3 regions of the Kitasatospora sp. NPDC098663 genome follow, and region 3 is predicted to be linked to each of the others. Evidence: riboswitches for the same ligand, from Rfam matches in the RefSeq annotation. Region 3 holds a riboswitch; each other region holds the start of a gene.
What was found. Region 3 has a riboswitch for cobalamin ahead of ACIQVZ_RS07580 (CoA-acylating methylmalonate-semialdehyde dehydrogenase). Riboswitches for the same ligand answer to the same signal wherever they lie in the genome.
Positions count from the first base shown of each region.

Region 1 (3,718 bases), on a different contig from region 3:
GGGCCAGCCGATCACGGTGCGCAGCATGATCAGCGAAGGGCGGCCGGTCTCCTGCCGGGCGGCGCGGGTGGCCGCCAGGAGCGCGTCGACGTCCTCGACGTAGCGGCCGGTGCGCGTCCAGTCCACGGTCTGCACGTGCCAGCCGTAAGCGGCGTAGCGGGCCGGGACATCCTCGCTGAAGGAGATGTCGGTGTCGTCCTCGATGGAGATGTGGTTGGAGTCGTAGAAGACGATGAGGTCGCCGAGTTCCTGGTGCCCTGCCAGGGAGGCGGCCTCGCCGGTGACGCCCTCCATCAGGTCTCCGTCGGAGGCGATCACGTAGACGTGATGGTCGAAGGGGCTGGTGCCCGCTTCGGCGTCCGGGTCGAGGAGACCGCGTTCGCGGCGGGCGGCCATCGCCATGCCCACCGCGCTGGCCAGGCCCTGGCCCAGCGGGCCGGTGGTCATCTCCACGCCGGGGGTGTGCCGGTGTTCGGGGTGCCCGGGGGTGGCGGAGTCCCAGGTCCGGTAGGCCTGCAGGTCCGAGAGTTCCAGGCCGTAGCCGGCCAGGTAGAGCTGGATGTAGAGGGTCAGGCTGGAGTGGCCGCAGGAGAGCACGAAGCGGTCCCGTCCCAGCCACCGGTCGTCGCCGGGGTCGTGGCGCATGACGTTCTGGAACAGCAGGTACGCCAGTGGGGCCAGGCTCATCGCGGTGCCCGGATGGCCGTTGCCGACCTTCTGCACCGCGTCGGCGGCCAGCAGCCGCACGGTGTCCACCGCCCGCGCGTCGACCTCGTCCCACCCTGCCCGCCCTGCCACCGGATCCGCGAGGGATTCGTCGCGCCGCGCGGTAGCGTCGTTCTGGTCGTTCGCCATGCCGTTGCTCCTTCGTCTCGGCTTGTCGTCCATCGTTCCTGCGGCACTGGGCGGGCACGACCGCCGGGCCGTCGCCCGCGTGGTTGCTGGTGATGTACGAACTATGCCCAGGGGTGGCGCGCTGTCCGGCACGACACACCCTTTCGGTGAGCCGCTCCGCCTCGTCGCTTGCCCCCGAAGTGGGGGAACACACCCCTGACCACCCGTCGCAGGTCCGCGGGAGGGCGTGCGCGGGCCCCCCTTCGACGGCACGGTGCCTCCGCCGCCGAGCAGGGTCGGTGACGGCGTGCTCGATCCGCTCGACGCCGACGACCGGCCACGTCTCCGCCCGCACCTGAGACCCCTGGCCGGGCCCCGTGGCCGATCCCTCCCGCAACCCCGGGAACGGTCCAGACGATCATCCCTTGGGCTGGCCAGCACCGACCTGACCACGCCTGATACCTTTCCATCGCCGTGGTGTACGGGAAACCGGTCTGAGTCCGGTGCGGCCCTCGCCACTGTTGCCGCGGAGTTCCGCGGCCCTCGCTGACCGGCTTTTCCAGCGGTCAGGGCCACTGGGCGGGCTGGAAGAGCCGTCCGGGAAGGTCGGCCGCGGCGTGTCGATGCGGAAGCCAGGAGACCGGCCACGGCGCTACATGTTCCACGAGGGTTTTGGAGAACACGTGCCCAGCGGTCTGCCGCATCCGTTCCGTTCCATATGTTCCGTACGTCCCACAGGTCCGATACGTGTCGGCCGGACGGTCGCGGCCGTCCTGTTCGTCGGCATGCTCGGAGCCTGCACGGGCGCCCCCGCGCCCGCCACGTCCGGCGGGACGACCGGAACTGCCGCGCCGGTCAGCGTCGACAACTGCGGGACCACCGTCACGGTCGGCGCGCCGCCCGACCGGCTGGTGACGCTCAACCAGGGTGCCACCGAAGTGGCCCTGGCCCTCGGCCTGCAGTCCCGCATGGCCGGTACCGCCTACCTCGACGACTCCGTCCCGGAGAAGTGGAAGGCGGCCTACGACTCCGTCCCGGTGCTCTCCAAGGACTACCCGACGAAGGAGAAGCTCCTCGCGGCCCGTCCCGACTTCCTGTACGCCTCCTACTCCAGCGCGTTCACCGACAAGGTCGCGGGCACCCGGGAGGAACTGCGCGGCCAGGGCATCCCGTCGTACCTGTCCCCGTTCGGCTGCTCGGACAAGAGCCAGGTGGCGCCGACGACCTGGCAGGCGGTGTGGGGCGAACTGAACGACGTCGCCAAGGTCTTCGGTGTCACGGAGCGGGCCACCGCGATCCGGCAGCAGCAGGAGCAGCAGCTGGCCCAGTTGACGGCGACGGCCGCGGGCAAGGACCTGAAGGTCCTGTGGTTCGACTCGGACACCAAGGCGCCGTTCGTCGGCGCCGGCCACGGCGGACCTCAACTCGTGCTCGACGCCGTGGGCGCCCGCAACGTCTTCGCGGACCTGCCCGGTGGCTGGCAGAACGTGAGCTGGGAGAAGGTCGTCGCGGCGGACCCGGACGCCATCGTGCTCGCGGACGCCGGCTGGGACACGGCCCAGTCCAAGATCGACTACTTGGCGAACGACCCGGTGCTGAGCAAGCTCACCGCCGTGCAGCGCAAGGCCTTCGTGGTGGTGCCGTTCTCGGAGTCGACTCCCGGCGTGCTGCTCGCCGACGGCGCCGCCAAGGTGTCCGCGGGACTGGGCCAACTGCACCCGGGTTCATGACCACCGCGCCCCACCCCGTCGCGCGGCGCTCCGGTCAGGGCCGCGCGACGGCGGCCCTGGCCGTCGGTGCGGCCCTGCTCCTGGCCACCGTGCTCCTCGGCCTGGCCGTGGGCTCGCAACACGAACCGGTCCGGACGGTGATCGACGTCGTCCTGCGCCGTCTCGGGCTGGGCGACCCGAACGTCACGCTGCTGGACGACCAGATCGTCTGGCAGCTGCGGCTGCCCCGGGTCCTGGGAGCGGCCGCCACCGGCGCCGGCCTCGCGGTCTGCGGCGCGGTGCTGCAGACGCTGACCGGCAACGACCTGGCCGATCCCTTCCTGCTCGGGATCTCCGACGGAGCCGCCGCCGGCGCGGTCACCGTGATCGTCCTCGGCGTCGGCGTGTCCGGCGCCGTGGGCACCGGCGCGGTCGCGACGGCGGCCTTCGCCGGTGCCCTGCTCGCCGCCGTCGTCGTCCTGGCACTGGCCGGCGCCCGCACCCGATCGCTACCGACCACCCGGACCGTGCTCGCCGGCATCGCGGTGGGACAGATGTGCGGGGCCTACACCTCGTTCGTGGTGATGGTCCTCGGGGACCGCAACGCGGCGCGCGGTGTCATGGAGTGGACGCTGGGCTCGGTCGCCGGCGTGCGGTGGCCCACCGCCGTCTTCCTGACCGCGGTCGCGCTGGCCGGTGTCACGGTCCTGGCCTCCTCGGCCCGCGACCTGGACGCCTTCGCCTTCGGCGAGACCGCCGCCCGCTCCCTCGGCGTCCACGTCGAGCGCACCCGCTGGGTCCTCGTCGCCACCGCCGCCCTGGTGACCGCGTGCCTGGTCGCCCACACCGGCGTCATCGGGTTCCTCGGCCTGGTCGTACCGCATGTCGTCCGGCTCGTCTGCGGCCCGCGCCACGCCCTCCTGCTGCCCGTGTCGGCACTGGTGGGCGCGTCCCTCCTGGTGGGCAGCGACATCGTGGCGCGCTCGGTCCTCCCCGACCGGGAGATCCCCGTCGGCGTCATCACGGCCGGACTCGGAGCGCCCTTCTTCGCCTGGCTGCTGTGGCGCCAGGGGCGGGCCGACGGGAGGGGGCAGTGACGGTGACGCCCCCCGCCGAGCTGCGCGCGGAGGGACTTCGAGTGCGCATCGGCGGAGCCACCCTGCTGGACGCGGTCT
Region 1 covers NZ_JBIWAP010000017.1:89,912-93,629, reverse strand. The annotation lists gene tkt (transketolase) at 1-855, opposite strand, end outside; cobalamin riboswitch at 1,293-1,498, shown strand; gene ACIQVZ_RS20175 (ABC transporter substrate-binding protein) at 1,620-2,564, shown strand; gene ACIQVZ_RS20170 (iron chelate uptake ABC transporter family permease subunit) at 2,561-3,640, shown strand; gene ACIQVZ_RS20165 (ABC transporter ATP-binding protein) at 3,637-3,718, shown strand, end outside.
Region 1: it holds a riboswitch for cobalamin, as region 3 does, so the genes downstream of both, ACIQVZ_RS20175 (ABC transporter substrate-binding protein) here and ACIQVZ_RS07580 (CoA-acylating methylmalonate-semialdehyde dehydrogenase) in region 3, are expected to answer to the same signal.

Region 2 (3,718 bases), on a different contig from region 3:
CCCGCAGTCCGGCTGGAACAACGCCTCCGAGGCGCAGTACCGGCTGGCCCGCCGCACCTGCGGCTTCGCCTGCCGCAACTACCTCGCCAACGGCATCTCCTGCATCATCGACGACGCCGTCTTCCCGGACCGCCCGGCCATCGGCCTCGGCGGCTGGAAGCGGCACATCGGTCCCGGCATGATCCCGGTCGTGCTGCTGCCCAGCCTGGACTCCGTGCTGCACCGCAACGCCCGGCGCGGCGGCACCCGGCGGCTCGGCGACGAGGAGGTGGCGCGGATCCACGGCCGGATGGCCGGCTGGTACAACTCCGGGCTGCCGATCATCGACAACTCGTACCTGGACGTGGCCGGCACCGCCGCCGAGCTGGACCGCGTCATCCTGGCCCGGCTGATGGGCATGCCGGTGCGCTGACCCGCGACGATCCGGTGGTGTCGGTGCCGACTGCGATGATGGGCGGGTCCTGATCGAACCACCCCGGGGGAGCTGACGCCCGTGCCGGAAGGCCACATCATCCACCGCCTCGCCGCCGAGAACCGGAAGGCCTTCGGCGGCCGCCCGGTCGAGGTGTCCAGCCCGCAGGGCCGGTTCGCCGACGAGGCCAAGGCCATCGACGGGCAGCTGCTCACCGCGGCCGAAGCCGTCGGCAAGCACCTGTTCCTCGGCTTCGAGGAGGGCGGCTGGGTGCACGTCCACCTCGGCCTCTACGGCGGCTTCGCCTTCGGTACCGGGCCCGCGCCCGAGCCGGTCGGCCTGGTCCGGCTGCGGCTGGCCAACGACGACGGCTACGCCGACCTGCGCGGCCCCAACACCTGCGCGCTGGTCACCGGCGCGGAGAAGGCCGCCGTCGCCGCCCGGCTGGGCCCCGACCCGCTGCGGGCCGACGCCGACCCGCAGGCCGCCTGGCGCCGGATATCGGCCAGCCGGACGACCGTCGCCGCGCTGCTGATGGACCAGAAGGTGCTGGCCGGGGTGGGCAACGTCTACCGGGCCGAGGTGCTGTTCCGCCACGGGATCAACCCGCACCGCGCCGGCCGTGACCTCACCCGGGGCGAGTGGGACGCGATCTGGGCCGACCTGGTCGCCCTGATGCACGAGGGCGTCGGCGCGGGCCGGATCGACACCGTCCGGCCCGAGCACACCCCCGAGGCGATGGGCCGACCGCCGCGCGTCGACGACCACGGCGGCGAGGTGTACGTCTACCGGCGGGCCGCGATGCCCTGTCTGGTCTGCGGCACCGACGTCCGGACGGAACAGCACGCCGCGCGCAACCTCTTCTGGTGCCCCGCCTGCCAGGCGGCCTGACCAGGCCCTGCCCGGCCGGTCAGCCGAAGGCCGCGCCGGGCTCGTGGTGTTCGGCGGCGGCGCACGCGTCGAGGAGGGGGCGCAGGGACTCGTCCACGAGCCGGTAGCGCACGACCCGCCCGTCCTTGTCCCCGGTCACCACGCCCGCGGTGCGGAGCAGCCGCAGGGCCTGGGACACGGCGGGGTCGCGCATGCCGGTGGCCACGGCGAGGTCGGAGACGGCGAGCGGGCCGGCCCGGTGGAGGGCGAGCAGGAGGGCGAGCCGCCCGGGGTCGGCGAGCAGGGAGAACCGCTCGGCCCAGGTGCGGACGTGCGCGGGGTCGCCGATCGCGGCGATGGCCTCGCAGACCCGGTGTCCGTCGATGGTGCGGTGGCCCGCGCGGTCGGCCGGTACGAGATGCATGCGCACATTGTTGCAGCAGGGGGCCTGTGATCCTGGACACCTGCGCAGGTGCGCAGCCTTGCAAGGGTGGGTCCTGGCCCCTACGGTGTTCCCCGCCGTGGTGCTCGGGAAGACCGGTGACGGATCCTCAGGGATCCCAGTCCGGAGCGGCCCTCGCCACTGTGATCGGGCCATCGTGATCGTCGACGATGGAGAGACGTCCGTACCCACGACGCCACTGGGAGCCTCGCGCACCTGGGAAGGCGGGTACGGGACCCCCGTAAGCCAGGAGACCGGCCACGGCATCTCACGAAGTGTTTCCACGAGGTGCTGGAGCGTGACCCGAATGACCCTGCCCGAAACCGCCGCGGCTGCCGAGGCTCCGGCGACACCGTCCGCGCTGCCCACGTTCCGCTGGAAGCGCGAGGACACCGTTCGCACGGCCGGGCTGATGGGGGTGATCCTGGCCATGCACGTGGTGGCCTTCGGGACGCTCGTCTTCCTGGTCGCGCCCCACAACTACGCGGTCGGCACCCAGGTCTTCGGGGTGGGCCTGGGGATCACCGCGTACACCCTCGGCATGCGGCACGCCTTCGACGCCGACCACATCGCGGTGATCGACAACACCACCCGCAAGCTGATGGCGGACGGCAAGCGGCCGGTCTCGGTCGGCTTCTGGTTCGCCCTCGGGCACTCCTCGATGGTGGTGCTGATGGCCGCCCTGGTGGCGGGCGGCGCGCAGCTGGCCAGCACGCTGATGGACGACGACTCGACCACCCACAAGTGGCTCGGGATGGTCGGCACGACGGCCTCCGGCGCGTTCCTCTACCTGATCGGCGCGCTCAACCTGGCCGCGCTGCTCGGCATACTCAAGGTGTTCCGGGCGATGCGGGCCGGGTCGTACGACGAGGCGCAGCTGGAGGAGCACCTCAACTCGCGCGGCTTCATGGCCCGGGTGCTGAACCGGGCGACCCGGTCGATCACCCGGCCCGGGCAGATGTTCCCGGTGGGCATGGTGCTGGGGCTGGGCTTCGACACCGCGACCGAGGTCACCCTGATGGTGATGGCCGGGTCGGGGGCGGCGGCCGGGCTGCCCTGGTACGCGATCGTCTGCCTGCCGCTGCTGTTCGCGGCCGGGATGAGCCTGTTCGACACCCTGGACGGGACGTTCATGAACTTCGCGTACCAGTGGGCCTTCGCCAACCCGGTCCGGAAGGTCTACTACAACCTGACGATCACCGGGCTGTCGATCGCGGTGGCCTTCGTCATCGGCACCATCGAACTGGTCGGCGTGCTGCACGAGAAGCTCGATCTGACCGACCCGGTCACCGGCTGGATCGCGGGCATCTCGCTGGACAACGTCGGCTACGCGATCGCCGGGCTGTTCGTGGTGGTCTGGGCCGCGGCGATCGCCTACTGGAAGCTGGCCCGGGTGGAGAAGCGCTGGGCGGCCGCCGAGTAGCGACGGCTGCGACCGGCGACGGCAGCGGGCGGCGACGGCGCCTCCCCCGGGATCCCGGGGGAGGCGCCGTTCCGTCGCCGCGGGTCGGTGCCGGTCGTCGGGCGGGCGGGGTTCAGCGCTCTTCGCGGAAGTCGACGTGCCGGCGCGCGACCGGGTCGTACTTGCGCAGGACCATCCGGTCCGGGTCGTTGCGGCGGTTCTTGCGGGTCACGTACGTGTAGCCGGTGCCGACGGTGGAGCGGAGCTTGATGACGGGGCGCAGTTCGTTACGGGCCATGGGTGTCCTCCCGGGTTGGCGGGGTGTTCGGGGTCGGGGCGAAACCGTACACCGAAATGGAAGTCATTTTCATCTGGTGTAACGTGAGCTCCGTCCTGCCCATTCCCGGACGCCAGGGAGCACCCATGTCCGCCCACTGCCAACTCACCGGCCGTCGGCCCGGATTCGGCAACGCGATCTCGCACTCGCACCGCCGCACCCGCCGCCGCTTCGACCCCAACATCCAGCACAAGCGCTACTGGCTGCCCGGTGAGGGCCGGTACGTCCGGCTCACCCTCAGCGCCAAGGGCATCC
Region 2 covers NZ_JBIWAP010000006.1:212,674-216,391, forward strand. The annotation lists gene ACIQVZ_RS09030 (AAA family ATPase) at 1-412, shown strand, start outside; gene ACIQVZ_RS09035 (DNA-formamidopyrimidine glycosylase family protein) at 494-1,303, shown strand; gene ACIQVZ_RS09040 (ArsR/SmtB family transcription factor) at 1,323-1,706, opposite strand; cobalamin riboswitch at 1,788-2,002, shown strand; gene ACIQVZ_RS09045 (HoxN/HupN/NixA family nickel/cobalt transporter) at 2,032-3,147, shown strand; gene rpmG (50S ribosomal protein L33) at 3,260-3,424, opposite strand; gene rpmB (50S ribosomal protein L28) at 3,550-3,718, shown strand, end outside.
Region 2: it holds a riboswitch for cobalamin, as region 3 does, so the genes downstream of both, ACIQVZ_RS09045 (HoxN/HupN/NixA family nickel/cobalt transporter) here and ACIQVZ_RS07580 (CoA-acylating methylmalonate-semialdehyde dehydrogenase) in region 3, are expected to answer to the same signal.

Region 3 (3,718 bases):
CACGTCCACCGGGAAGTGCTTGGCCTGGTCCCACGCGACCGCGTTCGGCGCCAGGTGTTCGCGGGCGAAGGCCCGGGTGGTCGCCGCGATGGCGAGCTGGTCCTCTGTGAGGTCGTGCACGACGCCCTCAGCCCATCGTCGGGATGGTGAAGCTCGCGCCCTCCTTGACCCCGGAGGGCCAGCGCGAGGTGACGGTGCGGGTGCGGGTGTAGAAGCGGATCGAGTCCGGCCCGTGCTGGTTGAGGTCGCCGAACCCGGAGCGCTTCCAGCCGCCGAAGGTGTGGTACGCGACCGGCACGGGGATCGGCACGTTGACGCCGACCATGCCGGTGTTCACCCGGCGGGCGAAGTCCCGTGCCGTGTCGCCGTCCCGGGTGTAGATGGCCACGCCGTTGCCGAACTCGTGCTCGCTGGGCAGGCGCAGCGCCTCCTCGTAGTCGGCGGCGCGGAGCACGGTCAGGACGGGGCCGAAGATCTCCTCCCGGTAGATCCGCATGTCGGGAGTCACCCGGTCGAACAGCGAGGCGCCGAGGAAGTAGCCGCCCTCGTGCCCCTCCAGCCGGAAGTCGCGCCCGTCGACCACGAGTTCGGCGCCCTCCTCGACCCCGAGGTCGAGGTAGCCGCGGACTCGCTCCAGCGCGTCGGCGCCGACCAGCGGGCCGAAGTCCGCCGCCGGGTCGTCCGAGCGCCCGACCTTCAGCGCGGCGATCCGCTCGACCAGTTTGGCCACCAGGGCGTCGGCGGTCTCCTCCCCCACCGGGACGGCCACCGAGATCGCCATGCAGCGCTCGCCGGCCGAGCCGTAGCCGGCGCCGATCAGGGCGTCCGCGGCCTGGTCGAGGTCGGCGTCCGGCATCACGATCAGGTGGTTCTTGGCGCCGCCGAAGCACTGCGCCCGCTTCCCGTGCGCGGCGGCGGTGGCGTAGACGTACTGGGCGATCGGCGTGGAGCCGACGAACCCGACCGCCTGCACCCGCGGGTCCTCCAGCAGGGTGTCCACGGCCTCCTTGCCGCCGTTGACCACGTTCAGCACGCCCGGCGGCAGCCCGGCCTCCAGGAACAGCTCGGCCAGGCGCAGCGGCACCGAGGGGTCGCGCTCCGAGGGCTTGAGGACGAAGGCGTTGCCGCAGGCGAGGGCGGGTGCGGCCTTCCAGAGCGGGATCATCGCCGGGAAGTTGAACGGCGTGATGCCCGCGACCACGCCGAGCGGCTGGCGCATCGAGTACACGTCGATGCCGGTGCCCGCGTTGTCGCTGAACTCGCCCTTCAGCAGGTGCGGGATGCCGGCGGCGAACTCGACGACCTCCAGGCCGCGCTGGATGTCCCCGTGGGCGTCGGCCACGGTCTTGCCGTGCTCGGCGGACAGCAGCCGGGCCAGTTCCTCCTTCTCCTGCTCGACGAGCTGGAGGAAGCGCAGCAGGACGCGGGCCCGCCGCTGCGGGTTCCAGGCCGCCCACGCGGGCTGGGCCTGCGCGGCGTCGGCGATCACCGCCTCGACCTCGGCCCGGCTCGCCAGCGGCACCCGGGCCTGCACCCGGCCGGTGTTGGGGTCGTACACGTCGCCGAAGCGACCGGAGGTGCCGGCGGTGGGCTTGCCGGCGACGAAGTGGGTCAGTTCTCGGACCATCGGGTTCCTTCTCTCGACAGGGGTGGGGAGAGGAGGAGGATCGGAGGCCGCCGCGGGTCGGCGGGCACACGGTGGTGCGCCCCGCGGCACGGGCGTGCGGCGGCGGAACGGAACGTCAGGGCGTGGACGCCCCGGCGGCCGTGGGCACGGGACAACCAGGAGCGGCAGTGGAGCGGGAGCAGCCCGGGGTCATGCGTGTCGTCTCCATCCTCGTGGAAAACACGGAACACCCGCGGCCGGTATCCTGACTCCCGGATCACCGCACGCCCCCAGGCCTTCCCGGCTGGCTGCCAGTGGCCTTCGTCTGCGAGGACGAACTCCCCGGTCACAGTGGCGGGACCGTGCCGGACTCACACCGGCTTCCCTGACACCGCGGACCTGCCATCGACCATATAGTTGGACGTCCTAGTAAGTCCAGAGGCCCGCACGCGCGTTGCGCCACCGGCTTTCCACCGCGCCGAGCGACACGCGACCGGACGGGGTCCGCGATCAGGCGCCCGGCAGCGCGGGGCCACGAGCCCGTAAAGTTAGCTGAGGCACACCTAAGCAACACAGGCCGAGCCCATCCTCGCCATACCGGCGCGGGTGGGCCTCGACTGCCGACCGCTGTCGGCGCCGGGGGTGTGTCTGCCGGGAGTGTCGGGACAGGGAGAACGATGTGAGGGACGGTCGGGACGCCAGGCGTCCGCACGGGGAGCTGGTCGCGGACGTGCTGGCGGTGTTGTGGGCGGCCGGCGAGCCGCTGACCGCCCAGCAGGTCAAGGCGGCGCTGGACCACGGGCTGGCCCGCACCACCGTGGCGACGATCCTCACCCGCCTGCACGAGAAGGGGACCCTGGTCCGCAGCCGCCCCGCGCGGTCCTTCGCCTACGCCCCGGTGGAGGACGCCGCCGGGCTGGCGGCCGGGCGCATGCGCCGGGAGTTGGAGAAGGAACCCCAGCGGGACCTCGTGCTGAAGCGGTTCGTCTCCTCCCTGTCCGAGGACGACGAGGACGTCCTGCGCCGTCTGCTCCTCGATGCCGAGACCGAGGCCGAGGCCCAGACCGATGCCGCTGCCGAGGCCGCGACCGCGACCGCGACCGCGACCGCGACCGCGACGGACTCCGGCAGGCCCGAGCCCGAGGACGACGCATGGGCCTGATCCTGGTGGTCGTCGCCCTGGCCCTGCTGCTCCCCTGGGCCGCGGCGCCCGCCGCCCGCCGCCTGGCTCCGCTGCTCCCCCCGCGCGAGGCCTCGCTCGCACTCACGGGCGCGGCCGCCCTGCTGGCGGGCGGCACCGTCGCGGCACTCGTCGGGCTGTTCCACGTCCCGTTCCTGGCAGGACTGGAGCACCTGCCGCTGTCCGACGTCGTCACCCGGTGGCCCGCCGTGGTACCGGTGTCCTGCGCCGCCGGGGCCGCGCTGGCCGTCCAGGCGGTACGGCTGACGCTGCGGTGGCGCGGGCACCGCGTGCTCCTCGCCCGCGCCTGGGGCCTGACCGCCGATGCCACGAGCGACGGCGACCTGCTCGTGGTCGCGGGCAAGGAGCCCGAGGCCTTCGCCCTGCCCGGCCACCGGGGGCGCCCCGGCCGCGTCGTCGTCTCGACCGGCATGCTGAGCGCGCTGGGCCCGGCGGAGCGCGCGGTGCTCCTCGCCCACGAGCGCGCCCACCTGCGCGGGCGCCACCACCTGCTGTCCGTCGCCGCCGACCTCGCCGCCGCCGTACACCCGGCGCTGGCCCGGCTGCGGGCCGACCTCGACTACCACCTGGAGCGCTGGGCCGACGAGCGGGCCGCCGCCGCGGTCGCCGACCGGCGCACCGCCGCGACCGCCATCGCCCGGGCGGCCCTGGCCGGATCGCCGGCCGCCCACCGGGGCGCCGGGCCCCTGCTGTCCGTGAACACCGGCCCCGTGCCCCAGCGCGTCCAGGCCCTCCTGGGCCCCGAACCCGCCCGCCCGACCGGCCGCAGGGCGCACGCCGCCGTCGCCCTGGTCGCCGCCGTCACGGTCGCGGCCCTGCTCGGCCTGGCCCTGGCCTACGGGCTGCACGAGTACGTCGAGTACGCGGCCCGGACCTTGAGGGCTCACGGCACGGTCTGACGACATCGATGT
Region 3 covers NZ_JBIWAP010000005.1:193,567-197,284, forward strand. The annotation lists gene ACIQVZ_RS07575 (acyl-CoA dehydrogenase family protein) at 1-120, opposite strand, end outside; gene ACIQVZ_RS07580 (CoA-acylating methylmalonate-semialdehyde dehydrogenase) at 128-1,627, opposite strand; cobalamin riboswitch at 1,844-2,035, opposite strand; gene ACIQVZ_RS07585 (BlaI/MecI/CopY family transcriptional regulator) at 2,286-2,768, shown strand; gene ACIQVZ_RS07590 (M48 family metalloprotease) at 2,759-3,706, shown strand.